2 linked regions of the Thermogemmata fonticola genome follow. The protein of the gene in region 1 interacts with the protein of each later gene in a pairwise test. Links are inferred from orthologs where the notes say so. Each region holds a gene or a part of one and is shown in the gene's direction. Other genes may lie near its edges. The genes, in order: ligA and leuS.

Region 1 (15,531 bases):
TTTCCCCGCCGAAAGCTTTGCAGGACAGGCCGTGGCCAAACTCGTGAATGATCTTCACCACGCCCAGAGAGAGCCAGATGTAAAGCATCGAGCGCCAGGTGAAGAACTCGTGGTAAGCGGGCAGGCGGGCGTAGAAAGTGTCGAAGTGCAGCAGAACGTGGAAGACCGCGGCGCCAATGAACAGCACGCTCAGCACAAAAAACCAGCGGGTGAAGATCCACCAGGTGTAGCGGTACAGCCAACTCAGGATGCGGTCCGGATCGAAGACGGGGATTTTGATGTAGAGAATGTTGGTCAGGGTCATCAGGCGGCGGAGGCGGCGCTGTTTGGCGCGCCGCTCGAAGAGATGGGCGCCGGCACCGGGCGCCTCGTGCTGCACCAGCCCCGCCATGACCAACTGCCGCGCGAAACTCTCCAGGTCGTGATATTCCAGCCGGTGGGGCTTAAATTCCTCCTCAAAGCGTTCCCGCACCTGCTCCAGGGTGTGTTCCCCATCGAAGAGCCGGAAGACAAAATACTCCTGCTTGTTGAAGCGATAGTAGCGCAGGCAGACGGGGTCCTTGACGACGTGGTAGGTTTTGCCTTCGTATTTCTGCTCGAAGACTTGCAAGTCTGGCCGGACGCGCAGGCGGACCGCCTTACGGCGCACAGCGGGATCGTTGAGGCTATCGGTGGCGCGGCTCATGGCTCCTCAGCAGGCAAGTCCGCAGGCAGCAGTTCCCGTCAGGCTCCCGGCGAGGGGGAAACCCGACGTAGCCCGGCGTCCTACGGCAGCTTGTCCGGCGGCGGCACAATCACCGTCGCCGTACTCTTGTCCAGCAGGCGCAAGGCCCGGTTGTCCATTTCCACACGGACGGTTACAGAGCGAGGATCGGCGGCGTCGATGGTGACGATCCGCCCTTCTTGGCGGTGGGGCGGGGCTTTCGGCAGGGTCCAGAGGTGGACCGTGCCTTTGTCGGTGCCCAGGACAAAGAACGGCGTGGCGGCGGGCGGGCTGAACGCCGCGGCGGTAATTGCCACTCGACCCGGAGGAATCAAGCGGGCGATTTCCGCGGCCCGGCCCCCACTACGGGGCAGATGCCAGAGCTGGACGGTGCCTTTGAGGTCCCCTTCTCCGCCCACCGTGGCCAGGGTGTACGGCGGCCACTGCTCCGGCGGCAGCTCCGCGGGCAAAGTCTGCGGTTGGAACAGAGCCAACGTGGCGAAACCGAGGTGAGGGCTGAAATTGATCACTTGTCCCACCGTTTGTCCGCTGTCCAGTTGGAGCAGGTCCAGGCGGCTCTTGTCATGATCGAAGAGGACGCGGGCGCCGTCGGGGCTGAGGCCGAGCACATCGAGCAGGCCGGCGCGGTGTTCCAGGGTGCGGGTCAAAGCGGCGCCTTCCCGGCCCAGTTTCCACACCTTGAGGGTGCGGTCGCGGCTGGCCGTCACCAACTGCCCCTGGGGGTTGAAGGCCAGGCTGGTGACGGTATCCCGGTGATCGGGGGGCAAGGCGTAGAGCCGCTCGCCGCTGGGCAGCGCCCAGAGCCAGACTTCACGCCCGGCGGCGGAGGCAGCGTAGCGGCCATCGGGACTGATGGCCACAAAACCGATGCCGGTCACGTGCGGCGGTTCGGCCTCCACCTTCGGCTGAGCGGGGAGGTGCTCCGGGTCGTCGATGTCCCAAATGCGCAGGCGGCCATCCTCGGCCCCGGTGACGACGAGTTGCCGCGGCGCTCCCGGAGGAGTGCAGGCCACGGAGCGGACCGGCGCCGGATGCGGCAGATTATGCCCCAAACTGGAACGTTCCGCCACCTGGGACAGGTTCGGGTCCCACACCACGGCGGTCCCATCTAGTCCCACCGACACCACCAGGGGGCGCTCGGCATGGCCGGAGACGGCCACCCCCGCCACCGGCTGACGGTGCGCGGACAGCGTCATCAGCGGGGCAGTCGGCAGGGTCGGCTCCACACTCACCGTCATGTGGCGGCGCAAGCGGGCGGCATATTGCACATCGAGCTGCCCTTCCAGGCGGACTTTGTCCGTCGATTGAATCTCCAGGATTTTGTCTCCGGCCCGCACATACTCGCCGGGCCAGCGGGCAATGTTGCGGATGATGCCGCTGACCGTCGCCGTCACCCGGTGCTTCTGGATCAACAGGTCCGCCTCCTTGAGTTCCTGCTCGGCCTTGACGATCTGCTGGTTCACCTGGGCCAGGTTCTCCAGGAACCGGCTGAGCATGATGCGGTCGTCCAGAATGGTCGATTGCGGGATGACGTCGGGGTTGTTTTTGTACAGGTCGATTTTGCGTTGGGCGAAGTCGGCTCCCTTTTGGGCCTGTTCGCGGACTTCCTGGGCGGCGAGGCGGTTCTTCTCGGCCGCTTCCCGCCGGGTCTGAATCAATTGGTCATCCAGGAGGCAAACCGTCTGGCCCGCTTGGACGAAATCCCCTTCCTGAAGCCGCCAGTAGGGGTATTGCCGCTGGGGATCGCGGGGATGGAAGACGATGTTGGGATGGGGGCGCTCCGGGTCGTAGAGGATGGGGGGGCCATCGGGGCGGGGCCATTCGTAGCGGCCATCGGGTCGGCGCGTCAGGGGGGCGGCCAGCAATTCGATCCGGCCATCCACTTCTGCCGAGACCTGTTGCCGCTCCTCGTATTGCACGAAGCAGTTGGGAATGATGATCGGTTCCGGGCCGACACGTAGGGGAGGAAACTGGGGGACGGGCTGCCCCTCGTAAAGCGGAGCCCCGATGGAGGCGGCAGCGGCAGTGGCGGATGAGCCATCGTCCGGCGGCGGCACCGGAACGGGCGAACCTGTGGGAGCACATCCCGCAGCGAGCAGCAGGAGCCAGCCGCCCTTCTTCCACCAGGGACGTAACCTGGTTATCGCAGGTGCTGGGTTTCGATAGGCCGTCGATGTCTTTCTCACGCGCTTACCCTCAATCCGGACAATGACGCCTCGCGGACAGTTCCTGACCAGGTGATTGCTCAGCCGAAGGTTTCCTAGCCGAAAGTTTGCCTCGGTGCATTTTCACGTGCGGCGGTTCAGGGTCCGGGTTCCCCCGGTTCAGAAGAAGAAGATGATCTTTTCGTAGAACCACTCCCAGACGCCGTGGAAGAGGGAATATCCCAGGGCATGTTGGCCGCAGCGGATGCGGGTGCGCACTTCCAGGCCGGTGACGAACTGGCTGCGCGGGGCTTGCAGGTGCGGCGGAATGTCCGGGGCTTGCAGCTTGACATAGGCGGTGACGACCGGTTCGTTATCGGTCAGTTCCTGCTGGTTGGGCACCGCCTGGGCAGTCAGGCCGTTTTCGTAGAGCCGGCCGAGGAAGCGGGTATCGGGCATGCTGGACAGGAGAAGGTCCACATCCAGATATTTGCGTCCGGTGGCGGCCTCGACGTGATGGAGGCGCGGGTCGGCGAACGCCCGGCGGATGTGGCCGATGTTGCGCTGGGGGATTTTCAGTTCGACGTGCCACACTCCTTCCAGGTTGCCGACGCGGAGCAGCTCTTCGTGGGGCCGAATGGTGCGGCCCAGGAGTTTATCCCGCCGGTCGTCGTCCAGCACCGTCCAGATGGGGGGGCGTTCCCGCGGCAGGGCCGGATCGAAGCGCGGGGCAACGGCGCGGAACTTGCCCAGCGGTTCCGGCAGGCAGAGGTATTCGCGCAGCAGGGCCTGGTATTCGCGGTCGGCAGCCTCCCGGCGCAGGCGGGCCGTCTCCCGCTGGGTCTCGTAGGTGGCTCGGTCGCGCACGTCTCGCAACTCCCGCAGGATTTGCTCGGCGGCCTCGAATTGCCCCTGGGCTTCATTGCGCTGGCTCAGGGCCTGCTGCAACCGCTGCGCCAGCTCCGCACTGTAAAGATGCACGACATCGTAATCCGGTGCGATCTTCTGACCGGGACGCACGCGGATATCGACCACCACCCCTTCGGTGCGGGGAAAGATTTGGGCGATCTCTTCCGGGAGCAATTGCCCCTTGGCGTCCAGACGCAGAGGGTAGGGGACGGCGATGAGGCAGCCGATGAGGATAGCCAAGAGCAGGCCGATGGCCAGGGCGTAGAAGCGTCCTTTGCCGCCGAGACCCTCCTGGATCGCCAGCAGGGGTTTCCAGAGCAGCCGCAGAGGGACGCGCTTCATTTCCGCGGCGTTGTAGAGGGCGGGCGCGGCATGCTTGCCGACCACTTCCAGGCGCTGGATGAGCGGTTCCACCTGCTCCGGCGGATTGAACACTTCCAGCACCAGAATGGAGCGAGGCGGCTTGTTGGGGTCTTTTTCACGGGGATCGCGGATCGGTTGGGCCACGAGGAACTTGGGATGGCTTTCCGCCAGGTAGGCATCTAAGGCCGTGGCGACCTGCGGCGGCAGGCCAGCTTCCCGCGTTCCCTTGAATACCAGGGTTTCCCCCCAGTGCAGCACCTGCTCCATCAAGCGGCGCAGGCAGCGGATGTGGGTGCTCGCCTTTTCCACCACGTCCGCCCCGCTGACGGCTTCCACCGTCACCCGCGAGCGCCCGTGCCGCACTCCCACGCTGAGCCGGTCGCAGTCGATCAGTTTGCGGCCTTCGTTGGCCACGTGATACGCCACTTCCGTCGGATGCAGGGAGGAATGAATCAGCCGGGCGAAGGCTTCGATCTGGGTAAAGGTCCGTTCGATGTTCGGATCCGCCCGCTGGCTCAGATAAGCGTGGAACTGGCTGGCATAGCCCGCCATTTGGGCCGTATAGTTGAGGAAGGCGGGGTAAAGCCGGGGGTCATGGTTCGGTTCCTGGAAGACTTCCAGCAGTCCCAGCGAGTGTTTGTCAGGGGTGAGAATCGGGGCAAGCAGAATGAAGTAGTTGGTGAGGTTGGCGGCGGGGATGGGGGCATTCTCGGCGCCGGGGGGCGTGAGGCGGCCATTCGGTTCGAGCAAGGCCGGCCGCGGCGGCTGAGCCTGAAACACCTGGCGGAGCAATTCGTTATGGCATTGTCGGCAGCCGCGCTTCTCGTCCAAACCCACCTGGTCCAGACGCACCTGACACGCCAATTGTAAAAAGCCTTGCGGGGTCCGCAGCCAGATCGCTCCGGCCTTCGCCTCGATCGTTCCTAACGTCTTGTGAAGCAACTGCTCGTAAAAATCGCTGGGGGGCAGATGGGAGCCGGCCAGCTTCGCTGCCGCCTCGAAGCTCTCCTCGATCCGGCGCGTATAACGCTGCCGCTCATCTGTTACCGCAGGATTGACGCTCACTCTCGGTTCTCCCCAAGCTCAGGGGACAGGATGACACCCACGCAGGACCCAGGCCCCCAGAGGGCGATTAGCTCCCAGCCTGATGGCAGCGGATTCTGTTCTCAACCAGTCCTGCACTCACTGCTTCCGATACTTCGATACCATCGGCAGATGGCCCGAACCCCAATAGCAGATTCTACCCCGGAGTCCTTCCGGTCGCTGGCCGGCTCTGCCCTCTGCTTTTTCCTCAGGGGCGGGCCTGATCTCTTTCCTCCGGGGCATGCTGGTCTGCTGATGGGGCAGTGATGCCGCCTTCTCCGGGCCATCATGCCGGGTTATACAGTCTATAGCATACCTGTTATAGGGAATATGCTGCAAGGCCGTTCCCGGCGGACAGAATTGGCAGGGAATACGGGGCAAGGCCCTTGTTGGCGGACAGCGGCCAGGTTCCTGTCGGGAATGCGCGGCAAGACCGTTGTCGGCGGGGAGGGGAAACGATGCGCGCCTGGCTCTGCGGTCTGGGACTGCTCCTAAGCGGGCTGCCCGTGCAGGCGGCCCCTCCGAACCTCGTGCTGATCATCAGCGATGATCAAGGGTATGGGGACCTGGGCTGCCACGGCAATCCGGTGTTGCGCACACCGCACTTGGACCGCTTGGCGCGGCAGAGCGTTTGGCTCAAAAACTTTTACGTTTCCCCCGTCTGTTCGCCGACGCGGGCCAGTCTGTTGACCGGCTTGTACTCCTACCGCACCGGCGTGGTGGACACCTACCTGGGCCGAGCGCTGATGCGCCCCCAGGTCCGCACCCTGGCAGAGCATCTCGCCCAGGCGGGTTACCGCACCGGCCTCTTCGGCAAGTGGCACCTGGGGGACAATTACCCCTTGCGCCCGGAAGATCGCGGTTTCCACGAGACGCTCTGGCACTTGGGCGGAGGATTGGCCCAGCCGAGCGATCCGCCGTGGGTCGATCCGCGCCGGGCTTATTTTGATCCGGTCCTCCAGCGTAACGGCCAGGAGGTACAGGGGCGCGGCTACTGCACCGATCTATTCACCCGCTCGGCGATCCAGTTCATCCTCCGCCACAAGGACCGGCCGTTTTTCGCGTACATTGCCTACAATGCGCCGCATGCTCCCTTCCAGGTGCCGCCGGAGGGAGTGCAGTTTTACCGCCAGCGGGACCTAACGCCGCGAGCCTTTCCCAAAATCGGGCAGCCGTGGTGGAACGGTCCGAAGAAGCTGGACACCGAGGCGATCGCCGCCGCTTACGGGATGATCGAGAATCTGGATGCGAACATCGGGCGGTTGCTTCAGACTCTGCACGAACACGGGTTGGCAGAACGGACGCTCGTGGTGTTCCTGACGGACAACGGTCCGGGCGGGGTGCGCTGGAATGCCGGCTTGCGCGGCCGCAAGGGAACGGTGTACGAAGGGGGCATTCGCGTGCCGTGCTATGTGTGCTGGCCCCACCGCCTCAAAGGCGGGCAGGTGCTGGAATGGCCCCTGGCTCATATCGACCTGGTGCCGACGCTGTGTGAATTGTGCGGCGTGCCGTGGCGCGAACCCTGCGATGGCCGCAGCTTCGCCCCCTGGCTCCTCGGCTCCTCCGAACCCTGGCCGGACCGCACCCTCTTCTTCCAGTGGCATCGCGGTGACACCCCGGAACAGTTCCGGGCCTTCGCAGCGCGGGGACCCCGTTACAAACTGGTGCAGGCCGCCGGTACTGGCCCCGGTTCCTCCTGGAAACCCCGCTACGAACTGTTCGACCTGAGCACCGACCCTTACGAGGAAACCGATCTGGCGGAGAAGATGCCGGAGATGGTCGAGCGCTTGCGCCGGGAGTACGCCGCCTGGTTCACGGAAGTGACGCGGCAGGGTTTCGCTCCGCCGCGGCTCGTGCTGGGCAGTCCCCAGGCGCCGGAGGTCCGTCTGAGCCGGCAGGACTGGCGCGGTCCGCGGGCCGGTTGGTCCGCCGACAGCCTCGGCCATTGGGCCGTCCATGTCGCCCGTCCTGGCCGCTACCGCTTCACGCTCCACGCTGCCGTGCCAATCCAGCAGTGGGAACTCCTCTGCGAGCAGGCGCAACCGCCCCGGCAGCACGGCCACGGCACGGGCCAAACCACCCTCTGCCTCGATTCCCTCCGCTTGCAGGCCGGAGAAGCCCGCCTGGAAATCCGCCTCAATGACCCTCCCGTGGGACCCACCCACGTGATCGTCGAGTATCTCGGCCCCTAGAGCCTTGCTGCCAAGCCCCATTCCGCCAGCCACACTCATGCCGTCCGGTAGGGTTCTGCCAGGCGCCATAATCTGTCCGGCAGGGGGAGCAGCATTGTTTCAGCTTGCCCCGGATCGTTCAGCCAGCGGATTCGGAAGGAGGCGTTTCCCTGGACCGACCTTGCACGCCGGTCCGAGAGCAGGGAAAATCGGCAGGGGTTCTCCCGGTTCAGCAATGGAGCGGGGGGAATGGCGAAACCTTCCCGTCGCAGAGGGGGACTTTCCCGTAACGGGGGAAGGTGAACCTTCCGGCAGCATGGGAAGGCGGATTTTCCGGCGAGAGGGATCAGGGATCGAGCTATGGCAGCCTCGCAATCCTCGGCCAAGGGTTCCGGTCGAGCGTCTCAGCCCGCCGCGGCGTCGGACCCCGCGGAGCGCATCGCCCAGTTGCGGCGCGAGATCGAGCGGCACAACTACCTCTATTATGTGGAAGCCCGGCCCGAAATCTCGGATCGGGAATTTGACCGCCTCATGGCGGAGCTGATCGAGCTGGAGCGGCAGCACCCGGAGTTGGTGACACCGGACAGTCCCAGCCAGCGGGTCGGGGGCGCTCCGATCAGCGGCTTCCGCAAGGTCAGGCACGCCGTGCCGATGCTCTCGATCGACAATACCTACAGCGCCGCCGAGTTGCGGAAGTTCGACGCCGATGTGCGCAAGGCCCTGGGACCTGCCGCGGTGGTGGAATACATGGCCGAGTTGAAGATCGATGGCGTGTCGCTGTCGCTCCTGTACGTACAGGGCAAGCTGGAAGTGGCGGCGACCCGCGGCGATGGTGAAATCGGCGATGATGTCACCCACAACGTCAAGACCATCGCGGCCATTCCCCTGCGTCTGCGTACCGAGCACCCGCCGGCACGGATCGAGGTCCGCGGCGAGGTGTACATGACCCGTGCGGAACTGGCGCGCATCAACGCGGAACAAGTCCGGCAGGGCCTCGAACCCTTCAAAAATGCCCGCAATCTCACCGCCGGCACCCTCAAACTGTTGGACCCCCAATTGGCCGCCCAGCGGAAAATGCTCTTTTTCGCCTATGCCGCCGGCCTGGTCGAAGGTGTGACCCTACGTTCCCAGCAGGAGCTTTTTACCGTCTTCCGCCAGTGGGGGCTGCCGGTCAATCCCCACGCTCGGCTCTGCCGCACGATTGAGGAAGTGATTGCCTATTGTCAAGAGTGGGCGACAAAGCGGCGGGAACTGCCGTATGACATCGACGGTGTGGTCATCAAGGTGAATGACTTTGCCCAGCGGGAGGTGTTGGGGGCCACCAGTCGGGCGCCGCGCTGGGCCAGGGCCTACAAATTCGAGGCGGAACAGGCGGTGTCCCGCATCGGAGCGGTGGAGTTTTCCGTGGGCAAATTCGGGGAATTGACCCCCGTGGCCCTCTTCGATCCGCCGGTGGAACTGGCCGGGACCACGGTCAGCCGGGCCAGCATGCACAATGCCGCCTGGGTGGAGGAGAAAGATGTCCGCATCGGGGATACGGTGGTCATCGAGAAGGCGGGTGAGATCATCCCGCAGGTGGTGGAAGTGCTCCGGGAGCAGCGCACGGGCGCGGAACGCCCCATCGTCTGGCCGCAGAAATGCCCCCGCTGCGGCGGGCCGGTCGAACGCGAAGACAGCGGTACCAGCTATAACTACGTCTGCGCCAACACCGCGTTGTGCCCGGCGCAACTGGCCAAGCGGATCGTGGCCTTCGCCCGCCGCACCCATATGGACATCGATGGACTGGGCGAGCGCGTCGCGGAGCAACTCGTCGATGCCGGCCTGGTGCGCTCCGTCACCGATCTGTACCGCCTGCGCAAGGAGCAGGTGGTCAAGCTGGAGCGCTTCGCGGACAAAAGTGCGGAGAATCTGATTCAAGCGATTGCCGCCAGCAAGGAGCGCGGACTGGCCCGGCTGCTAGCCGCTCTGAGCATCTACTCCGTCGGCGATAGCCTGGCGGAGGAATTGGCCGCTGCCTTCCCCTCGCTGGAGGCCATCGCCGCCGCCTCGGAAGACGAACTGGCGCGGGTCAAGGGGTTCGGTCCCAAACGGGCCAGCTTCGTGCGGCAGTATTTTGACAGTCCCGAAGGGCGGAAAATCCTGGCGGATTTGCAGACCTTTGGAGTGCGCACCACCGCCGACGCCCGGCCAGCGGCTAGCCGCCAAGCTTCCCCCCTGGCGGGCAAGACCGTCGTAATCACCGGCACGCTCCAGGCGATGGACCGGGCCAGTGCGGAACAAGCGGTGCGGGCAGCCGGCGGCCATCCCTCCAGCAGCGTCTCCCGCAAAACGGACTTCGTCGTCGTCGGAGCCAATCCTGGCAGCAAGCGGGACAAGGCCCTGGAGCTGGGAATCCCTTTGCTGAGCGAAGAGGAATTTCTGCGGCTCTTGCAGGCAGGGTCAGGGGCCGGTGCGGCACCCGCGGCGAAGGCTTCCTCCCGTCATGAGAACGAGATTGCGCCGGAGGAACCGGCGGTGAAGCCGGATGGACCGCTCCCCCCGCCGGCTCGCTCATCCTCGTCCCCGCTTTCAGCAGAACAGACCGGGTCGAAAGAGGCCCCCGCGAAGAGTCCGGCCCGGCGGTCCTCCGCAACGAAAAAACCCCGGTCGCTCCGTTCTTCACCTCCGCCGTCCGAACCTGGCCTGTTTTCCTAATCTACAGGATGAGAGAGGCGCGCCGGGAAGAAAAAGGGGCTGGACGAGCCGGCTTCCCCTTTTAGCGGGGACTTTCGTTCCGGGGTTCGCAGCGAGTATTGGCCCGCTTCCTGGTGGTCCGGGATACTCTGGCGAGGTCCAGCAGGCGTGAGGTGGTGAGCGAGGAAGGATTCCCCTTGCGACGTGATTGAGGAATGAGGCTGTGGACGCTCCGCGCGATGGTTCTGATACCGCAAGGCTGCCCGTGTGGACCCCCGCGGAGCAGTGGCAGCGCACGGCCCTGTTTCTCTTCGCCCGCCTGCAATTTCCCCGCTTCCCCTTGGCGGACGATCTGCTGCTGTCCCACCTGGAGCGCACGTTCCAGCTTTATCAAGCCAAGCAGGAGGCGCCGCTGAGCTGGCAGGCGTATCTGGACGGATTGTACATCTTGGACTGGTATGTGTGCGTTGGCTGCCTGGAGCGTCTCGAGACGGCCTGGGAGACGCTCTTCGCCGCTCGGACGGGCCGCACGGACTGCCTGCTGGTGGATGCCTTGCGCCTGCGAGCCGCCCGCCTGTATCCCTCGGATCTCGCCGCTCAGGAGCAAGCCGTCAGCGAGTTCTGGAGCCGCTTGCTGGTCCCGGACCGCCCCGCGAGTTTACCCATTCTGGCCCGCTACGACGGGCGGCGGCCCTTGGTCCCCTGGCTCATCCGCGTCTTCCAAAACGAGCATATCTCCCGTTTGCGTCAGACGCCGGACAACTCGCTGGAAGAAGACGATCATTTCGTCCCGGCCGATCTGCGCCCGGCAGATGCAGGGGCGAGCCGCTGGCGGGAACTGTTCGTACAAGCAGCCCAGGAATGGCTCAGCCAGTTGCCGGAGGAAGACCTGCTCCTTTTGGGCCTGCGCTGGCGCTACCGCCTCAATCAACGGGAGGCGGCCCGCCTCTTCGGACTCAATGAAGGGACCTTGACCCGCCGGACGGACAAACTCCGGGAGCGTGCCCTGGACTACTTCCGCCGCCGCCTGGAAGCCGAAGGCTGGACCGGCGAGGACCTCACCCCCTTCATCCTCTCGGAACTGGGCCAGGTGCTCACCGACGACCCGCGCCTGTCCGCTGATCACCTGGCTTTCCTCCTCGCCCAACGGCAGGCGAAACAGGCCGCTTCCTAACCCCTGCCTGGGGGCTAGGCACTCTCCTAATTCACCGTCATTTCCTGACGGATCCCCGTTGGTAGGACCGCTTCCCGCTGGACCGCTTCTTCGCTGAAGTAATGCCGTCTAGCGCTGGGAGAGATAACGTTGCACGGCGAGGAGCCACGGGGTGGCTTCATCTCCCTGTTCGGGGAATCCGAGGGGTCGGGCGCGGAGGCGAGCGGCATCGTCGTTGAGGACCTCGACGGTGCGGAAGTGGAGATACCAGAGCACGCCGGCGCGCACGCCGTCGTCATCGAAGACATAGAGAGGATGGCGGGAGTCATCCCCCACGACGGCGTTGAATTGGGCGAGGGCTTGGGGCAGATTTTCCGGCGTGACTTCCAGGGAAACCAAGTCGAGTTGGCGCTGGCTGGCGATCTGGCGGAGGGCGGTCACATCCGCCTGGGGAGGATGGAGGTAAAGGAGGGTGCGGAAGTTGGCGCGTTGCAAGGCGTCGAAGCCGTCGAGGGTGGGCCGCCGGCCGCTGGCCACGCCGCGCTTGACGCGGGTATACCCCGGCAGATGCGCCGGCGGCGGTGGGGAAGTGCTCGCCGCGGGGGATGGCCCGCCGGACCCTCCCGCTTGGGGCGGCCGCGCGCTGGAGGAGGAGCCGTTGGCGCTCGGCGGCAAGCTCTCCGGCAAGAGGATTTCCGGCGGCGGACGGTCAGCCGGCCGCGGCGCGGGAGCGGGAGCCGCCGGCGGGGCCAGCCAAGAAGGAGCCGGCGGATACTGCCGCGTCTCCGGCGGCGGAGCGACCGGCGGCACCAGGTTGCCATTGGCCAGCGGCGGAGCCGGCGTGGTCGGCACATTCGCCGGGGGAAGCAGATACGGACTGCGCGGTGCGGCGGGAAGAAAGGGCCGCGGCTCACGGAAACGGTCCGACACACAGCAGCGATGCTTGCAGCACCCCGCGGCGACCACGAGACCGCCACAAATCAATATCATCGGCCAATGCATCCCGAACCGATGACGCAGGATTGTCATGGCTGCTTCCTCCTCCCGTGGCGGGCGTCCTGCCGTGCGCATCTTCTGGAAAACCCGCCCAGCCGCTACATCTCTTGTACATTCTACTGCACGCTTTTTGCCGTCCTACGGAACTTCCCCGTGGCAGAGGGCACCCGCCCTGCCTGCGCAAGCGACTGTAGCGATTGTACCGAAAAGGTAAGCCGGGCGGAGCGGGAAGCGGCAGCGAAAAAACGGGCAGCGAACCGAGAAGATAGAGGCCCTCATGGGTCAGAGGATGGGTCGCCACTTCTGTTGATCCCGGCCTATGGCAATCTGTCGATCCTGGCCTATGGCAACCGGTCCATTCCGCGGGTCCCACCGTCCCGCTCGTATATTTTCCTCACCGGGATGTCTCCTACTTTTTCCTTACTGCGATGTCTCCGGGGAAAAATCTCGGTGGAAAAATCTCGGTGGAAAAATCTCGGTGGAAAAATCTCGGTGAGGCGGACGATACCCAGAGGCGGAATCGGCTTCTAGAGTGAAGGGATGATGGAGAGCGGCGCAGGAGGTGAAGGTCGGCAGGCGAGGCCGAGAACGAGCCGCAGAGGGAAGATATGGCGGAGGGAAGCCCAGCACGGCAGCCGCTGGAAGCGCCGCAGATTCGCCGGGCGCGGCGTGCGGGCCTGGCTTTGCTGCTCTTAGGCAGTGGGGCGGCGAGCGGGACGATTGGGCTGGTGACGGCGGCGGCGGAGACCACTGAGCGGGCGTGGGCGGCGGGCAGTTTCCTCTTGGTGCTAGTCCTGGTAGTGGCGGGGTTGCAACTGTACTGGTCGGCGTATCGGGCCTGGGGCTGGGCGGTGTACGGGGCGTGGCTCTGGCTGGCCCTAGTGGCGCATGGCGGGTATTGGCAGCACTGGCCGGGTTGGGCGCATGGGCTGGCGTTGGGTTTGCTCCTGGGCGGCCCCTTGCGGGCGTTGCGCTACTATCGGCGGCGCTCCGGGCCGGAAACCCTGCTCCTCCTCGTGGCCGGATTGGTGCTAGCCGGGGGTGTTGGAGCGGTTTTGCTGCGAATGGCCGGCGCCGTCGGGGAGGAATGGCTGGATGTGGTGTCTCGCTTCGGCGGGAGCGGCGGGGCTTTCTGGGGCTGGCTGACGGGTGCGGCGGGCATGGCACTGCTTGCCAGTATCGGCCTGTTCCGGCCTGCTTTTGCCCTGGCCTGCGAGCCGTTGCTGTGGCTGATGTATGCGGTGCGCTGGCGCGGCGGAGGAGAAGAGCAGGTTCCCGCGCACAGCCCCTGCCTGGTCATCGCCAATCATGCCTGCTGGGGAGACCCGCTGTTTCTGGAAAAAATGCTGCCCCGTCCGACCACCCCGATGATGACCTCCCGCTTCTACGACCTGCCCGTCCTCCGCTTCTGGATGCGGCATTTTGGGGTCATTCGCGTGCCGGAACAGCCGCTCAAGAAGGAAACCCCGGAAGTCCAGGAGGCCATAGCGGCTCTGGAGCGCGGCGAATGCCTGGTCATCTTTCCGGAAGGGTATCTGCGGCGGCGGGAAGAACAACCCCTGCGCCGCTTCGGACGGGGCATCTGGCTGATCTTGCGTGCCTGCCCCCAGGTGCCCATCTTCGCCTGCTGGATCGAGGGGAACTGGGGCAGCTACACTTCGTACTGGAACGGTCCGCCCACGAAAAACAAGCGCCCGGATTTCCGCCGCCCTATTCGCATCGCCGTCACCGGCCCGCATTGGGTCCCCGCCGCTGTGCTGGCGGATCACTGGCAGACTCGCTTTTTCCTGATGGACCTCGTGGACGCCGCCCGTCAGCAGCTCGGCTTGCCCCCGCTGGGTCCGTTTGCAAGCGCCCCGCCTGCTGCCCTTCACCGAGACCCCGGCCACGAACCGGACGGAGAGGAGGAGGAACCCGACAGCGGACCCCACAATGCGGGTGAACCCGATAGCGGACCCGACGGTGAGGGCCAACCGCACCGCCCTACTGAGCCGCCGCTGGAACATCGTTCCTGATTCCCTTCCAACATCGTCCCTGACTCGTTCCAGCATCGTTCCTGATCTCTTTTCAAAAAAGCGGCGGATCACCCAGTTGTTCATGACTTGGGACTCATTCAGGAATTAGTCCACTTGCTGGAGAAAGAATCGGCGTCCGCCTCTACACCGTTGCCGGTGCATCCCGTAGCATGGCTTGCGGAGCCTGTGGGGGGCCGGAGCTGAGGGTTGGCGGCCTCCCGATCTAGGGCTTCGCCGGTGTTTGCGGGTTTCCCGTCCTTTACGCAGGAGAAGGTCACCATGTGGACGCGCCGGGAAGTTCTCCGTTACAGTGCGTGGGGTGCCGTGGCAGCGTGGGGTTCCTCCGTGTCGGGGTGGGCTGCCCAACAACCTGCCCAAGCCGCAGCCGCGGGCTTTACCTTGCCCAAGCTCCCCTATGCCTACGACGCCCTGGAGCCGGTCATCGATGCCGAGACCATGATGATCCACCACAGCCGCCATCATCAGGCGTATATTGACAACCTCAACAAAGCCCTAGCCCAAGCCGCCCCCGAGTGGCTGAAGAAGGACATCAGCGACATTGTCCGCAACTACGCGCAGTTGCCGGAGTCGATCCGCACCGCGGTGCGCAACAACGGCGGCGGGCACCTCAATCATTCCTGGTTCTGGGTGATGATGACCCGGCCCCGTTCGACGGCCCCCAAAGGCGAATTGCTCCGGGCGATCGAGGCCAGCTTCGGCTCCCTTGACGGCTTCAAAAAAGAGTTTCTCGCCGCGGCACTCGGACGCTTCGGCAGCGGCTGGGCCTGGCTCATCACCGGCAAGGAAAAACCCCTGGCCATCACCAGCACCGCCAATCAGGACAATCCCATCAGCGAGGGGCAAACCGTCCTGCTCGGCTGCGATGTCTGGGAGCATGCTTACTACCTGAAGTACCGCAATGCCCGCGGCAAGTACGTCGAAGCCTGGTTCGACGTTATCAACTGGGACGATGTGGCGGAACGCTTTGCCAAAGCGGGCCGACAGTGAGGATTCCTGCAATGCAGGGTCGGAGGCAGACCGCCAGGACCCGGTTCCCAGCGCCGGGGTCCCCCGTCCTGGTTCCGCGATGAGAAGGCTCCCCCCGTCCTGGTTCCGCGATGAGAAGGCTCCCCCCGTCCAGGTTCCGCGATGAGAAGGCTCCCCCCGTCCAGGTTCCGCGATGAGAACGTGAAACTGTCATGACCACGACACTGCACGAGGACGAAGTGCTGGCGACGCCGGAGGAGGCGTACCAGTTGCGCGCCACAGCGGAAGGGCCGGCGGGTCGCTTGCCCCTGAC
Region 2 (15,901 bases), on another replicon or contig:
TTGCAGGAGGGCGGCCACCGTGCCATCCTGTACGTCATTGGCGGATATGTCCAGGTAATGGAGGCGGGGAAAGCGGTCGGCGGCTCGGAACAGCTCCCGCAGATTGCGATCTCCCAGTTCGGCACCCGATAAATCGAGCACCTCCAGGCGGGGAAAGGGAGGAATGGCCTCGGCTCGTAACGGTCCCGCTTCTCCTCTGTCGTGAGTCTCCTGCGCGAGGCCGCTCTCCGGGCCGCTGCGGCGCAGGACTCGGCCGCCGCCGGGCGGAACCACCCAGCGGTGGGTCGCCGCCGTCCGAATGGCGTGCAGCACCGCGGCCAGTTCCCGGAAATTGGCCGCCGAGGGTTCGCCCTGTGCTGGTTCCAACGGGTTGGCCGGCTGCCCTTGCGCTGGCCCAGCCGAACAGCCAATGGTGCGCCTTACCGCGGCGACGGCGTCCTGCAAGGCAATCTGCGGCAAGGGGATCAATTGCTGCAACTCGGCGGCCCAGGGAAGCAAAAGCCGCAACGGCGCGGTGATGCTCCCGAGCAGCCCGCGGTGGAACTCAAAGTATCCCTCCCGGCGCAGCGGTTCGGGCACGTGCCGGAGCAACTGCTGCTGCTGTTCCAAAAGTTCGTTCTGCCGGCGATAGATCATCACGTGCCGCTCTTGTTCGGCCCGCGGGAGCAGCTCCAGGCGGGCGCTGACCAGTTGCACGCGGATGAACTCCGCCTCGATGCTCCGCCCTTGCTCTTCCAGCCAGTCGGCGAAGATCAGGCGGGGCAGATCGTCATCCGGGGCCTGAGCGATCGCCTGGCGCAGATGCCATTCGTGCCCGTGGTATAATCGTTGTGCCATAGCCGCTTCCGCAGGAGACGCTGTCATTATACCCCGCATCGAGCACGATTAGCTGGGACGGAGACATCCGCAGGAGGAGGCCCAGCCATGAACACACCGGCCCTGTTGCAGGAACTGGCCCGTCAGGTCCGGGAACGGACGCTGCAAGTTTTCCGAGCCGCTCCGGAGGCCGCTCTGCTCTGGGCGCCTCCCGGCACGCAGAACCACATCCTCTGGCACGCCGGGCACGCCGTCTGGCTCATGGATGTGCTCGGTGTTGCCCTGCTGACCGGCCAGCGGAGCCTGCCGCCTTCCTGGGATGAAACCTTCGGCATGCGCTGCCGTCCCCCCGCTCAAACCAGGCAGTGGCCCGATCGCGCCCGGCTCGAACGGCACCTGGAAGAGCAACTGCTCCACTACCTCCGCCTGCTGGACCAGGTTCCCCCCCAGCGCTGGCAACTGCCGCCGGACCCGGCCCACGCCCGCCACAGCTTGATGGGGCAACTGCTCCACGGCTTGCATGACGAAGCGTGCCACAGCGGCGAAATGTATCTGCTCTTGAAACAGTGGCGTCGGCGGTCCCAATCGTAGGAACATCCCCAGGAAGCGCGCTTCCTCCCCGCGTGGAAGTGCGGCTCGGAAAGCACCGCCCATTATGCCGACGGACGGCAGGCACCATTCGGGGAAGGCGATGGCCCCACGCGGGGCGCACCCTCGGCTGGCGGCTCGGAGCGCCGCTCAGAGTGCTGTTCGCAGGGCTGGGGAAGGCCGCGGCTGCCCGTGGGCTGGACAGGGGGGAGGCGGGACGGCTCGCGGCAGACCTGCCGGGTTTCCCACCCCAGCCAGCGGCGCAAGCCCAGATAAAAGATCATGCTGATCGAACGCAGGGCTTCCCGCGGATTCACCTTGCTGGCCCCTGCCCGGCGATTCTCGAAAAGGATGGGATACTCGCCAATGCGCGCCCCCGCCAGGTGACAGCGGAAAAGCACTTCCTGCTGGAAGGAGTAGCCGCGGGACTGAATCCGCTCCAGGGGCACGCGCCGCAATAGGCTCACGCGGTAACAGCGGAAGGCCCCGCTGGCATCCGACGCCGGAGTGCGCAGCAGAAAGCGGACCAGCCAATTGACACTGCGGGAAATCCACCGCCGCAGCCAGGGCCAATGGGCCGTCCCACCCCCCGCCACATAGCGCGAACCGATCATGACGTCCCGCCGGGCCATCCCCGCCAGCAAGCCGGGAATGTAGCGCGGCGGATGGCTGAAATCCGCATCCAGGTTCAACAGCAGATCGTACCCCTCCGCGATGGCATAACGCATCGCCGTCAGAATCGCGGTTCCTAACCCCAGTTTGCCGGGCCGGCGCAGCAGATGGATGCGGGGATCGCTCTGAGCCAGCTCTTCGACCCGCTTGGCGGTGCCGTCCGGCGAGTTGTCATCAATGACCAATATGTCGGCCTGCGGGGCATAGCGGCGGATTTCCTCGATGAGCGGCCCGATGTTCTCCGCTTCGTTATAGGTGGCGAGACTGACCAGCAAGCGTTCGTGGCTTCCCGCTGGCAGGCTGGGGCTGGCCGCCGCGGGCACCGGCCCAGGCGCTGACAGCGGCCGATCCGTTCCGGCAACCGGGGGAGAGGGCTGGCACTGCCGCACTTCAGTGATCATAGGAAGCGGCTTCTTGTGTAAAGTAGGGGTCAGGTAGTATTCTGGAATGCAGAGTCCCAGGGCGGGATCATCGGATTTACTATCGATCCCTGGGACGGCATTCCTTGGCGTCATTCATCTATAGGGAAGGTAGCACATGGCTGGAGGTATTGTCACCCGCTGTCCGCATTGCCAGACCGCTTTACGGGTGCCGGAGAATGTGGCCGGCAAGCGGATCAAGTGCAGCAAATGCCAGCAAGTGTTTGCGGTACCGGCAAGAGGAGCCAGCGCGGAAGCGAGCCAAGGCCAAGCGTCGCCTCGTCCCGCGGCTCCGGCAGCATCTCGTCCTTCGGCAGCGGCCCGCCCCGCCTCACCGGCGGCTTCTACCCCTGCGACCGCACCGGAGTCCGCCCCTCGCCCCAAGCGGCCCTTCGACGATGACGACGAAGGCGTGGCCCAGGTCGGAGTCGTAGAAGAAAAGGATGTGCCGCGCTGCCCGCACTGCGCGATGGAGCTGGTTCCCCCCGATGCGATCGTCTGCATCCATTGCGGGTTCAACAACCGCACGCGCGTCAAGGCCGACACACGCAAAGTCTACGCCCCCACTTTTTCCGAATGGGCGATGCATCTCGCGCCGGGCATCATTGCGGTCCTGGTCTGCATCGGTTTGATTGTGCTCAACTACATCACGGCGACCAACATGCGTAGTTGGCTGGAAGGCACTTTTCTGGAAATGGATGAAGTGGACGCCGCCGGGCGCAAGCGTTTCTACATCGCTCCGGGGGCCTTCATCTTCCTGATCGCCTTCATCTCGCTGGGGATTTTCGTGCCCTGCTTGCGCTTTGCTCTCCGCCGCCTGTTTGTGGAGTATCGGCCGCCGGAACGGCTCAAGCTCAAGTGATCCGCCTGGGCCGGCCCTGGTTCCTCCCCTGGGGTTTCTTAGGGGGTGCGGATCATCCGAACTGTTGGGGGAACGTCCGCCTCCCGCTGTGACAGGACCAGGACAACCGGGGAAGCGGGGGGCAGGAGCAGCCGAGGATGCCATCGCTACGCCGGCCGGAAAGGATCAGGAGAAGGGAATGCTGGCTCGCTTGCGCACCTTCGCTTTGCTCGGCATCGACGCTGTTCCTGTCGATGTGGAAGTGGATACCGCGCCGGCCCAGGTCCAGAAGACGGTGCTGGTCGGCCTGCCGGAATTGACTGTTCGCGAAAGCGTCCATCGCATCGAGCGTGCCCTGGTCAATCTGGGGTATTACCTGCCGACGGGGCGGACGATCATCAATCTGGCTCCCGCCGAGCTGCGCAAGGATGCCGGGGCTTTTGATCTGCCCATTGCGCTGGGCATCCTCGTGGCGACGGGCCAGGTCCGTCCAGAGGACCTCGAAGGAAGCGCAGCCGTCGGGGAGCTGGCCTTGGATGGCAACGTGCGGCCTGTCGCCGGTGTCCTGTCGATGGCGATGGAAGCACGGCAGCGGGGTTTACGCCGTTTGATTGTCCCGCAGAGCAACGGCCGGGAAGCCGCGGTGGTCCGCGATCTGGAGGTCTTCGGCGTCCGCTCGCTCGCTGAGGCCGTGGGTCTGCTCAACAGACGTATCCGCCTCGAACCCGTCGCCCCGCCGGTGGAGGAGATCGCAGGCTCCCTCAATCGCTATGACGTGGACTTCGCAGATGTCAAAGGGCAGGAGTTTGCCAAGCGTGCTCTGGTGATCGCGGCGGCTGGGGGGCACAATGTCCTGATGCTGGGCAGTCCCGGCAGCGGTAAGACCATGCTCGCCCGCCGCCTGCCCACGATTCTGCCGCCGTTGACGCCGGAGGAGAGCCTGGAGACGACCCGCATCTATTCGGCCTGCGGCTGTTTGCCCGGCGGCCAGGCCTTGCTCAGCACCCGTCCTTTCCGCAGTCCCCATCATACCATCAGCGATGCCGGCATGGTCGGCGGCGGAACCCTGCCCCAACCGGGGGAAATCTCCCTGGCCCATCACGGCGTGCTGTTTTTGGATGAGTTGCCGGAGTTCCACCGCCGCAGTCTCGAAGCCCTTCGCCAGCCGCTGGAAGAAGGGCGCGTCACGATCAGCCGCGCTGCCCATGCTGCCACTTTCCCCGCCAATTTCATCCTGGTCGCCGCCATGAATCCCTGCCCCTGCGGCTACCTCGGCGATCCGAAGCGCCCCTGCAAATGTTCCCCCCTGGCCATCGACAAGTACCTGGGACGGATTTCCGGCCCCTTACTCGATCGCATCGACTTGCACATCGAGGTTCCTCCCGTGCCGTATGAAGACCTTGCGGGCAGTGCCGAGGGGACCAGCAGCGCCGCTCTCCGCCGCCTGGTGGAAGTCGCCCGCACCGTGCAAGCCCGCCGTTTCGGACCCGGCGCGGGGCTGCTCAACGGCCGGATGACCCCTCGGCAAATCCGCCAGTATTGCCGCCTCGACTCCCACGGCCAGGCCGTCCTCAAGCATGCGGTCGAAACCCTGGGACTTTCCGCCCGCGCCCACGACCGCATCCTCCGGGTCGCCCGCACGATCGCCGATCTGCAAGAAGCGGAGCCGATCCGCGCCGAACATGTCGCCGAAGCCATCGCCTACCGCGCCTTGGACCGCCGCCTCTGGACCCGCTAACCAGAAGCGGACACCTCTTCCCTTTCGTGCGCGCCCCATCCGCCCTGGCGCCTCGCTTTCCCGTTGAGGTTTCCGCTTCGCCAGGTCCGGCCTACCACTCCCTTCTTCCGCCTCCGCCCTCGCCACCCCCCGGCCGTCAGGGCGATTTCATCCCCCCTCGACATGAACGGAGGGAACCGTTATCGTGTCAGTCATCGTGGCATCTTCCGCACCTTGGCGTTCTCCAGGCGCGGCGCTCTCCGTCTATCGGGCAGCATCCGCAAGGAAACATCCACGGGGCAGCATCCGCAAGGAAACATCCACGGGGCAGCATCCGCAAGGAAACATCCACGGGGCAGCATCCGCAAGGAAACATCCGCCGGGCTAGGGTGGGCAACGCCGTGCCAAAACAGAACGTAGCGGCCAAGCGGAAAGAAGGTAGCAACCCAGCGGAAAGAACATAGTAGTCAAGCGGAGAGGCAGCATGAAACGGGAGGACAGCATTTCCCCGGCCGCCAGCCCGTCGCACGCGGTGGCGGGTGCAGGCTGGGCTTTGGCCCTGCTCCTGGCGATCAATCTGTTCAATTACATCGACCGCCAGGTCCTCTCGGCGACGCTGCCAAAGATCCGCTTGGACCCCACGATGCTCCGCCCGGATGATCCGTGGGCGCAGACGAAGCTGGGGGCGTTGACCACCGCCTTCATGGCCGCCTACATGCTCTTTTCCCCGCTGTTTGGCCGGCTGGGGGACCGCTGGTCGCGCTGGGGCATCGTCGGCGGGGCGGTCATCGTCTGGAGTCTGGCCACGGGAGGAAGCGGCCTGGCGGTGGGTTACGCCATGCTCCTGGCCACCCGCTGCCTCGTCGGTATCGGAGAAGCCGCCTATGGACCCGTCGCCCCGGCCATGCTCTCGGACCTTTATCCCGTGGAGCGCCGCGGCCAGATTCTCGCCTGGTTTTACATGGCCATTCCGGTGGGCAGTGCTTTGGGATTCGTCATCGGAGCACAAGTCGCGGAAGTCGCCGGCTGGCGCTGGGCCTTTCTGGTGGTGGTCTTGCCCGGAATCCTCCTGGGCATCCTGTGCTTTTTCATGAAGGAACCCCCGCGGCCCTCCACCCCGGAAGCCCCGGCGCAGGAACCGGCATCCTCCCATTCCTACTGGGATGTTCTGCGGGAACTGGGGCGCATCCGTTCCTTCGTGCTCTGCTCCGCGGGTATGACGGTCTCCACCTTTGTGCTCGGCGGCGTGGCCACGGTGATGCAATTGTACCTGTTCGAGCGGGAAGCCCGCTTCACCATCACGCCGGAAGTCCTAGATAAACTGGCCGCGCTGCGGACCGCTGACGGCACGGAAATCGTTCCTGCAGCCGTGCGAGAGCGCCTGGCCCAACTGCCCGTGGGACAATCGTGGCAAGCCGCCGAATTGCGCCAGCTCTTGCAGGAGAAGCTGACGCCGCAGGAATACCTGCTCTACAGCACCTGGATCTTCGACACCGCCACCGCCCCCGGTTCCTGGACCAACGGCCTGATCGGCCTGTACATCGGCGGCCTGGTCGTCGTCGGAGGGCTGATCGCCACGCTCGCTGGCGGCTTGGCCGGGGACTATCTCCGCAATCGTGGCGTCAAAGGCGCGTACTTCTGGGTCGCCGGTGGGGGGATGATTGTGGGCTTTCCCGCCTTCGTCGCTTTGCTCTACACCCCGCTGCCGTGGGGATGGGTCTTCTTCTTCATCGCGGTCTTCTTCCTCTTTTTCAACACCGGCCCGGCGAATGCGATCCTGGCCAATGTCGCCCGCAGCCCCATCCGCGCGACGGCCTTTGCCATCAACATCTTCGTGATCCACGCCTTCGGCGATGCCATCTCGCCGCTGATCATCGGGGTGATTGCGGACCTGTCCAGCCTGCAAACGGCGTTTCTGCTCGTGGCGTTTCTGATTCCGGTCAGCGGCGGCCTGTGGCTATGGGGCCGGCACTATCTGGACGCGGATACGCAGCGGGCCGAAGCGGGCCTCTGGCCGGGGGACGCGCCGCCCTGACCGGCCGAAGCGGGCCTCCAGCCGGGGGATGCGCCGCCCTGACCAGCCGAAGCGGGCCTCCAGCCGGGGGACGCGCCGCCCTGACCGCGGGAGAGCAGCAGGTAGGCCAGCCGGACCGCCTGCCCCTGTCCCCTAGGTCCTGCCCTTCGCTCGTTCCGTTCGCCTGGGTGTGCCGGGCCGCGCTAGCCACCCTTTCCCCCTCGGCATAAGCCAATTCACATGCGATTGGATGGGAATGGCTTGAACTAGAGCGATGGGATGGGAATCGCTTGACCCATACAGTATGGCTTGAGCCATACGGTTGGATGGCAATGGCCCAAGCCAGAGCGATGGGATGGGAATGGCCTGAGGTGGGCGTACTATGCCGACTTATCATCCCGCGGTGATCGAGCGCCGCTGGCAGGAATACTGGCTGCGGGAAAAGACGTTTCGGACACCCGAGCCGAACGAACCAAGCGTCCAGGGCAAGCCCAAATACTACGTGCTAGACATGTTCCCCTACCCCAGCGGGGCGGGCTTGCACGTCGGCCATCCGGAGGGTTACACCGCCACCGACATCCTGGCCCGTTACAAGCGCATGCGGGGCTACCACGTCCTTCACCCCATGGGTTGGGATGCCTACGGCCTGCCCGCGGAGCAATATGCCATCGAGAAAAATGTCCATCCCCGTATCACCACCCAGCAAAACATCGCTACCTTCCGCCGCCAGATTCAGTCCCTCGGCTTCAGCTACGATTGGGACCGGGAGATCGACACGACCGACCCCCGCTACTTCAAATGGACGCAATGGATCTTCCTGCTGATCTACGACACCTGGTACGATCCCGTGGCGCGCAAAGGCCGGCCGATTGCCGAGCTGCCCATTCCCCCGGAAGTCCAAGCCCAGGGACCGCAGGCGATCCGCCGCTACCAGGATGCCCACCGCCTGGCCTATCAGGCCGAGGTGCCGGTGAATTGGTGCCCGGCCCTGGGGACCGTCCTGGCCAACGAGGAAGTCATCGACGGTAAGAGCGAGCGCGGCGGCTACCCGGTGGAACGCCGACCCCTGCGGCAGTGGCTCCTCCGCATCACTGCCTATGCCGAGCGGCTGCTCGAAGACCTAGAGCTGGTGGACTGGCCGGAATCGATCAAGCAGATGCAGCGGAACTGGATCGGCCGCAGCGAAGGCGCCGAGGTGCACTTCCGCGTCGCCGGCTCCGATGTCCGCATTACCGTTTTCACCACCCGGCCGGATACGCTCTTCGGCGCCACCTACATGGTCCTGGCCCCGGAACATCCCCTCGTAGGACAACTGACGACGGAGTCGCAGCGCGCCGCCGTGGAAGCCTATCAAGCCCAGGCCGCCCGCAAAAGCGATCTGGAACGCACGGAAATCGCCAAGGAAAAAACAGGCGTCTTCACCGGCGCCTACGCCATCAACCCGGTCAACGGCCAGAAAATCCCGATCTGGATCGCGGATTACGTACTCGCCAGCTATGGCACCGGCGCCATCATGGCTGTGCCGGCCCACGACGAACGGGACTATGCCTTTGCTCGCCAGTATGGCTTGCCGATCGTCCCGGTCGTGCAGCCGCCGCCCGAATGGCTCCAGCAGACCGGCAGTACCCTGGAGCACTTTACCGCCGCCTTCGTGGGGGATGGCATTTCCATCCATTCGGACTTCCTCAACGGCTTGCCCACGCCCCAGGCCAAGGAGCGGATGATCGAATGGCTGCAAGCTCAGGGGCTGGGTCAGCGGCGCGTACAGTACAAGCTGCGTGACTGGCTTTTCAGCCGCCAGCGCTACTGGGGCGAACCCTTCCCCATCCTCCACGGCGAAGATGGCGAAGTCCTGCCGCTTTCCCCCAGCGAGCTGCCCCTCCTACCCCCCGAGCTGGAAGACTTCCGCCCCACCGGCTCCCCGGAAGGACCCCTGGCCAAAGCCAAAGATTGGGTCGAAGTCCTCCGTAACGGCAAAAAATACCGCCGCGAAACCAACACCATGCCCCAATGGGCCGGCTCCTGCTGGTACTACCTCCGCTACATCGACCCCCACAATGATGAGCAGTTCGCCGATCCGGACAAACTCCGCTACTGGCTGCCGGTGGACCTCTACGTCGGCGGCGCGGAACATGCCGTACTGCACCTGCTCTATGCCCGCTTCTGGCACAAGGTCCTCTACGACCGCGGCTACGTCCCCTGCCCGGAACCATTCCAGCGCCTCGTCAATCAGGGCATGATCCTGGGGGAATACGAATACCACATCACCCCGGCGGACTATGAACGCTACCGCCCAAAGCTGGAAGCGATGGGCATCCGGGCCGTTCTGCGCGAAGGCAAGGACGACGGCGGCGCGGAGGCGAGCTACGTCCTCAAAGTCGCCGGGGTCGATGGCAAATGGCTGACACTGCCGGAGGAAATGGTCGAAAAACGCAAAGGAAAGATGTTCCTCAAGGGGACGGACCTGGAACTCACCGGGCGGGCGGACAAAATGTCCAAGAGCCGCGGCAACGTCATCAACCCCGATGACATCGTCCGGGAGTACGGCGCCGACAGCCTGCGCCTCTACGAAATGTTCATGGGGCCGCTGGAGGCGGTCAAACCCTGGAACACCCGCGGCGTGGAAGGGGTCTATCGCTTCCTCTGTCGTGTCTGGCGCTTGATCGTCGATGAAGCGGCCGAGCAAGCCGTGCTGCATCCTGCCGTCCAGGATGTCCCCCCGGATCGGGAGACCCTCCGCCTCCTCCACCGCACCATCCGCAAAGTGACCGAGGACACCGAAGCCCTGCGGTTCAACACGGCCATCGCTGCCATGATGGAGTTCGTCAATCACCTGACCCGGCTCAGCGTCCGGCCGCGGCAGGTGTTGCAAACCTTCGTCCTGTTGCTCTCGCCCTACGCCCCCCACATCGCCGAGGAACTGTGGCGCATCCTGGGCCATGCCCAGTCCCTGGCGTATGAACCCTGGCCGACTTACGATCCCGAATTGCTCCGCGAAGAGGAGATCGAAATCCCGATCCAGATCAACGGCAAGGTGCGTTCCCGCCTGCGCGTGGCCGCCGACAGCGACGAGGCCGCCGTTCAAGCCGCGGCCCTGGCCGATCCCCAAGTCCAATCCCACATAGCCGGTAAGACGGTCAAGATGGTCAAAGTCGTCCCCGGTCGGCTCGTCAACATCGTCGTGGCCTAGGACGGTTCCGGACCGCCCAGGCGAGGATCGCCCAGGCATCCTCGCGAGGATCGCTCAGGCATCTTCGGGGGTTCGGAGCAGGCTCATCGGGGATTCAGGGCAGTCGGCGTGTGGGACGTGGAAAGCTCCTTGTCTTTCCGCATCAGGAATTGTTTCACGCAATCTTCGACGGCGGCAGCCAGGGTTTGAGCGGCCCGGCGGCTTTGCCACCCCAGCCGGACCAACTCGCCGAGGAGGGCGGGGCGCCGCCACACGCAGTGGAGGAACTTGCGCACCCGCAGCCGTTGCTCCACCCAGCAATCGAGCAGTTCGCGGGGAATCGCCTGCTTGCAGGTATCGGAGACGGAACGGATCACGCGGCAGGGCACGCCGAAGCGCTGGCAGGCCTCTGTCACCGCTGCCGATTCCAGGTCCACCGCCAGGGCTGCGGTTTGCTTCGCCCAGAGCTGTTTTTCCTCCGGCGTGCTGAGGACGTGGGGCACAGTGTGCACGGCGGCATCGCAGACAATATCGCCCGCACGCAGGTCGGGCCGCAGAGCACCACAAAAGCCGGCGGCCACGACCAGATGGGGGCGCGGCTCCCGCTGCAACCGTCTCTCGGCACACTGCCGGGCTGCCGCATAACCCATGCCGCTTGTCTGAATCTGCACCTGCCGGTAGTGCCGCAGGCGGCGGCGGAGGACGTCAGCCTCCCGTTCCAGCGCGCAGAAAATGACGATCACCGGCCCGCTCAGGTCAATTGCCATAGCAACATCTTCCAGCCGTCCCGGAGGCGGGCGTTCATTCCCAAAGCCGCCGCCGTCTCATACCCCGAATGCATCAGGCAATGTTCGCACCGCGGGTCCTTACCATAGCCATAATTCTCCCACGGTGTATTCTCCATAAGGTCCTGGAAAGAATCATAATGGGCATCGGTGATGAGATAACACGGTCCCTTCCAACCGCGGACATTGCGTGTAGGACTCGCCCAGGCGGCACACGTCAATTCACGTTTGCCCTGGAGGAATTCCCAATAAATAGGCGAGGTGGTGAGTTTGTATTTATGAAACAGATGCTGGGCTTGCTGGAACTTGGCCCGAATCTCATCGCGGGTGAGGAAAATCTCCGCGGCCCCTTGGGGATTGGTCCGGTGCACCGCCGCGTAGCCATAAGCCGGTGACAGCAGAAAGCCATCGACTCCCAACTCGGTCAGATAGGCGAACAAGGCGTCGATCTCGGCGATTTCCGTTTCCCGGTACACCGTCGTGTTGGTGCAGACCAGAAAGCCGGCACGCTTGGCTGCCTGGATTCCCGCAATGGCTGCGCGGAACACCCCCGGCCGTTCCACCAACCGGTCGTGCGTCTCTTCCAAACCGTCCAAATGGACGTTGAAAAAGAAGCGGGATGTGGGGCGGAACAAATGCAATTTCTTCTCCAGATAGACACCATTAGTGCATAGATAGATATGTTTGCGGCGTTTTAAGATGCCGCGCACCAATTCCCCAATGTGAGGATAAATCAAAGGTTCCCCCCCACAGATACTGACGATTGGTGCTCCCGCCTCATCGACAGATTCCAGGCATTGTTCCACACTGAGTTTTTCCCGGATGGTGGATTCGTATTCGCGGATCCGCCCGCAGCCGGTACAGGTCAGGTTGCAGGCGTGGAGGGGTTCGAGCATCAGGACCAAAGGGAAGCGGCGCTGTCGCCGGAGTTTTTGCCGCAGCATGTAGGCGGTCAAGTCAGCGGTGAGCGAAAGGGGGAATCGCATAAGACCTCCGTGGGGGAATCGTTGAGGGTGCAGGCAGCTCATCACCTCGGGGTTGGCACGACCGGAGCGTGAGGAGGAGCGGCGTCCGTCATCCAGGGAGAGCGTTGCGGCGGGGGGGGGGGGGGGGGGGGGGGGGGGGGGGGGGGGGGGGGGGGGGGGGGTGGGGGTCCGGGCCAGGCGGGCGTACCGGCTCAAGGCCAAGAGCGGGAAGTAGAGCGGATAGAGGTGGTATTTCAGGTAGAAGACGCGGGGGAAGCCCGTGCCGGTGAAGGCCGTTTCCTGCCAGTGTCCCTCCGCTTTCTGGGTGCCGAGGAGGAATTCGATTCCCGCTCGGACTTCCGGGCCGTCTTTTTCACCCGCAGCGAGCAATCCCAGGATGGCCCAGGCGGTTTGGGAAGCGGTGGATTCGCCCTGTCCGGCCCAGGCGGGGTCGTCGTAGCTGCGGCAGCTTTCGCCCCATCCGCCGTCAGGGTTTTGCACTTCCTTGAGCCAGCGGACTGCACGCCGCACCGCCGGGTGCTGGAGATCGAACCCGACCGCCCGCAAGCCGCTGAGCACCTGCCATGTCCCGTAGAGGTAATTGACCCCCCAGCGTCCGAACCAGGCGCCCGACTCTTCCTGGCGCGCCAGGAGAAATTGCACAGCGCGATCGACTGCCAGATGGCCGAGGCGGTAGCCGTAGTGGCTCAGGGCTTCCAGGACCCGGCCCGTGATGTCCGGGCAGGCGGGATCGAGCATGGCATTGTGATCGGCGAAGGGGACTTTTTCCAGCAGAGGGTTTTCGATGTCGCGGTCGAAGGCGGCCCATCCGCCGTTGCGGTTCTGCATGGCCAGGAGCCAGCGGCACGCCCGCGCCACCGTATCCCCGGCTTCCGGGGCGGCCCCGCTGCGGGCCAGGGCCAAGAGTACCATCGCTGTGTCATCCACGTCGGGATAATACGGATTGCGGTACTCGAAGCACCAGCCGCTGGGTTCAGCTTCGCGGACGCGCACGGCCCAATCGCCCGGCTGGCGGATTTCGCGGCCAAGGAGCCAGCGCGCGGCGGATAGGACAGCTTCCGGCTCCGCTCCCGTTTCCGCCAGAGCATGCACCGCCAGTGCCGTATCCCACACGGGCGACAGGCAGGGTTGCACCCGCAGGCTTTCTTCCCCCTCCAGGATCAGCCCCGCCAATTGTTCCAGGACGGCCTGCATTTCCGGATCATCCGGCCCTTTCCCCAGGCAGTGCAGCACCAGGGCATGGTACACCATCGGGGGGAAGATTGCTCCCAGGCCGTCGCTATCCTGCCAGCGCTGGCGCATCCAGTCCAGGGCACGCTCCATCGCCCGCCGGCGCCAGGGCGTCCAGCCCCGCCGCTCCAGAAACTTCAGGAACCGATCCACCAGCAGGAAGGCGCGGGTCCAGGTCAGCAGCCCCTGCGGCGCCTTGGCGGTCAGGCGCCACTGCTGCGGCGGAGTCAAAAACAGTTCCCGAATGTGCAGGGTTTCCGGCAGCAGCGTGACCGGCTTGTAAGCGTTGACCAAGGAAAGCGGGACGAAAATGGTCCGGCTCCAGGCCGACATGGCATAGAGATTGATGGGGAACCAGCGGGGCAGGAGGATGAGTTCCACCGGCACGGTCGGGCAGGCGTCGTAGGGAATCTGTCCCAGGGCGGCGAGATAGAAGCGGGTGAAGGAGTTGACGGCTTCCGCACCGCCGAGCTGGCGAATCTGGGCCGCGGCGCGTTCCATGTGCGGAGCATCCGCCCGATCTCCGGCGATCTTGAGAGCAAAATAGGCTTTGACCGACACACTGGCGTCCGCCGGGCCGCCGGGATAGGTGGACCATCCCCCCTCCGGCAATTGCTGGCGTCGGATGTAGTTCGCGAGCCGTCCGATGCGCTCATCCTGGCGTTGCCCCAGAATGGCTAGCAGGAGGATGAATTCCGACTCCAGGATAGTATCCCCTTGCAGTTCGGCGCACCAGTGGCCATCGGGACGCTGCTGGGCCAGCAAACATCGGCGGGCCTGATCCTGGGCCTGCTGGACTTCCTCCCACCATCCCTCCTCGGCGTGACCGCTTTCCCAGCGGCTGGGTTCTGGGCTGCGCGCGTGCCATCCTCTCACGATCGGATTCCTTTCCGGGGTGCCGGGACCTGAGCTTCCGGAGCGGTTCGGGAAGCATCTTCTCCACTCTACCGCCGCAGGCCGCCGGAGTGCAAGGGGAACCCCTGGCGAGGTGCGTCAGGTCTCGCGGACCTGGTCCAAAGGACTGACCGCTTGCACGGAGGAAAGGGCCTCGCCGACTCGATCCCAAAGGCGCGCCCCTCACCTGGAAGACCGGCGGATTTCCACCTGCCCAGGGGAAGGACAGGGCCTCACGGTTTGTACACAAACTCGTGCGTGTTGAAGAGGACGACCGCCAGGTCCGCCCAGGCTCGCGCTTGGGCCAGGTCGGTCTCTGGCGGAAATGCGCGCGGGTCGATGCCCAAAGGCTGACGGGCACGGAGGCGGTCGCGGAGCGTCTCCTGCTGCTCGCGGAGGAACTCTTCCGCCATTTGGCGTTCGGCGGGCGTGGGAGCGCGTCCGTAACAGCGGCGGAACAACTGTTCGAGGCGCTTTCCAGCGTCAGCGGGGCATTGGCGGAAGAGGAGGGCAGCCAGAGCCAGGCCCTGCTCCCGCACGAAGGGGGAATTCATGAGGATCAAGGCTTGCGGCGCGAAGGTGCTCACCGGCCGGACGCAACAGGGGTTGAGAGTATCCGGTTGGTCGAAAACCTCCAGCAGTGGCAGGCGGACGTTGCGCTTGCGGAACAGGTAAATGGAACGGCGGGTGTGCTGCGCGGGGTCCGGCGTGACGGGCCAGAGGCCATCCGGTTCCCCTTCGGTGAAGATGAGGGCGTACACTTCCGGCTCCAGAGGCACGCGCACCGAGGGTCCGCCGACCTGGCGGTTGAGTGTGCCGGCGGCGGTCAGAATGGCGTCGCGGAGCGCCTCAGCATCAAGCCGCTGACGGTTCATGCGCCACAGGAGCCGATTTTCCGGGTCGCGCTGCTGTCCGTGAGTGGTCAGGGATGACTGCCGGTAGGTCGCGGAAGTGACGATCAGGCGGTGGATGTGTTTGAGGGACCAGCGGTGCTCGACCAACTCCAGGGCGAGATAGTCGAGCAATTCGGGATGAGTCGGGGGTTGGCCGCGCAGGCCGAAGTCATCGGCGGTGGGTACGAGGCCGCGGCCAAAGTAGTGCTGCCAGAGGCGGTTGACTATCACGCGTGCCGTCAGGGGATGATCCGGGCGGGTCAGCCAGCGGGCCAGGTCCAGGCGGGACTGAGGAGTGGCGGCGGCGGTCGTCAGAACCCGCGGGAAAGCGGGCACCACACTGACCAGTTTGCGATGGGGTTCGCCCCGCTTGAGGATGAAGGTCGGGATCGGTTCCTCATTGCGGATGGCCCAGGCCTGGGCGGGCGGAGGGGGAAGGCGGGCTTGCAAGGCATGGAGGCGCTCTTTCAACTCCGCTCGGCGTTCGCGGTCCGCGGGAGACAAGGCCGCCACGATTTCATCCCAACTGACCTTGAGCAGGGTGGCCGCCTCCTGGGCCAGTTTTTTCTGTTCCGCGGTGCGCTGATCAGCGGGCGTGTCCAAAGCCTGGCGGTAGCGCGGCTCCAGCTTGGCCCGCTTGGCCTGAACCAGAGCCGCCCGATAGGGGGCCTCGATGGCCGCCACCTGTTTGCGCAACTCCGCCATTTCCGCTTGCAATGGAGCGGCTTGCTTTTTGTACGCGGCCTTCTCCTCCTCCGTAGCAATGTCGATCTCTGCATAGCGGGCGGCGGAGAAGAAGGCTTGCAGGCGGTAATAGTCCCCCATGGAGAAGGGATCGAATTTGTGGTCATGGCAGCGGGCGCAATCCACCGTCAGG

The links.
Region 2: the proteins of ligA (region 1) and leuS interact in binary tests that used the Escherichia coli proteins (3 or more experiments, as listed by UniProt). The link is inferred for Thermogemmata fonticola from one-to-one orthologs.

Annotation. Positions count from the first base shown.
Region 1 is NZ_JACEFB010000020.1:31,595-47,125, forward strand. Bases 7,395-10,421 are described here. They hold ligA (NAD-dependent DNA ligase LigA), read left to right. Parts: upstream 7,395-7,754; coding sequence 7,755-10,088; downstream 10,089-10,421. Other genes in these bases: H0921_RS16870 (arylsulfatase), read left to right, coding at 7,395-7,415; H0921_RS16880 (RNA polymerase sigma factor), read left to right, coding at 10,291-10,421. Outside these bases: H0921_RS16855 (hypothetical protein), read right to left, coding at 1-685; H0921_RS16860 (HlyD family efflux transporter periplasmic adaptor subunit), read right to left, coding at 766-2,910; H0921_RS16865 (efflux RND transporter periplasmic adaptor subunit), read right to left, coding at 3,049-5,205; more of H0921_RS16870, read left to right, coding at 5,682-7,394; more of H0921_RS16880, read left to right, coding at 10,422-11,241; H0921_RS16885 (protein-tyrosine phosphatase family protein), read right to left, coding at 11,350-12,249; H0921_RS16890 (lysophospholipid acyltransferase family protein), read left to right, coding at 12,825-14,231; H0921_RS16895 (superoxide dismutase), read left to right, coding at 14,511-15,239; H0921_RS16900 (YjhG/YagF family D-xylonate dehydratase), read left to right, coding at 15,431-15,531. UniProt on the Escherichia coli protein: DNA ligase that catalyzes the formation of phosphodiester linkages between 5'-phosphoryl and 3'-hydroxyl groups in double-stranded DNA using NAD as a coenzyme and as the energy source for the reaction.
Region 2 is NZ_JACEFB010000004.1:240,675-256,575, reverse strand. Bases 7,061-10,457 are described here. They hold leuS (leucine--tRNA ligase), read left to right. Parts: upstream 7,061-7,449; coding sequence 7,450-10,257; downstream 10,258-10,457. Other genes in these bases: H0921_RS08305 (phosphorylase family protein), read right to left, coding at 10,341-10,457; H0921_RS08315 (spinster family MFS transporter), read left to right, coding at 7,061-7,088. In the rest of the region: H0921_RS08340 (TIGR02996 domain-containing protein), read right to left, coding at 1-837; H0921_RS08335 (DinB family protein), read left to right, coding at 925-1,407; H0921_RS08330 (polyprenol monophosphomannose synthase), read right to left, coding at 1,470-2,477; H0921_RS08325 (MJ0042-type zinc finger domain-containing protein), read left to right, coding at 2,614-3,357; H0921_RS08320 (YifB family Mg chelatase-like AAA ATPase), read left to right, coding at 3,536-5,074; more of H0921_RS08315, read left to right, coding at 5,538-7,060; more of H0921_RS08305, read right to left, coding at 10,458-11,003; shc (squalene--hopene cyclase), read right to left, coding at 10,988-14,113; H0921_RS08295 (DUF1549 and DUF1553 domain-containing protein), read right to left, coding at 14,365-15,901.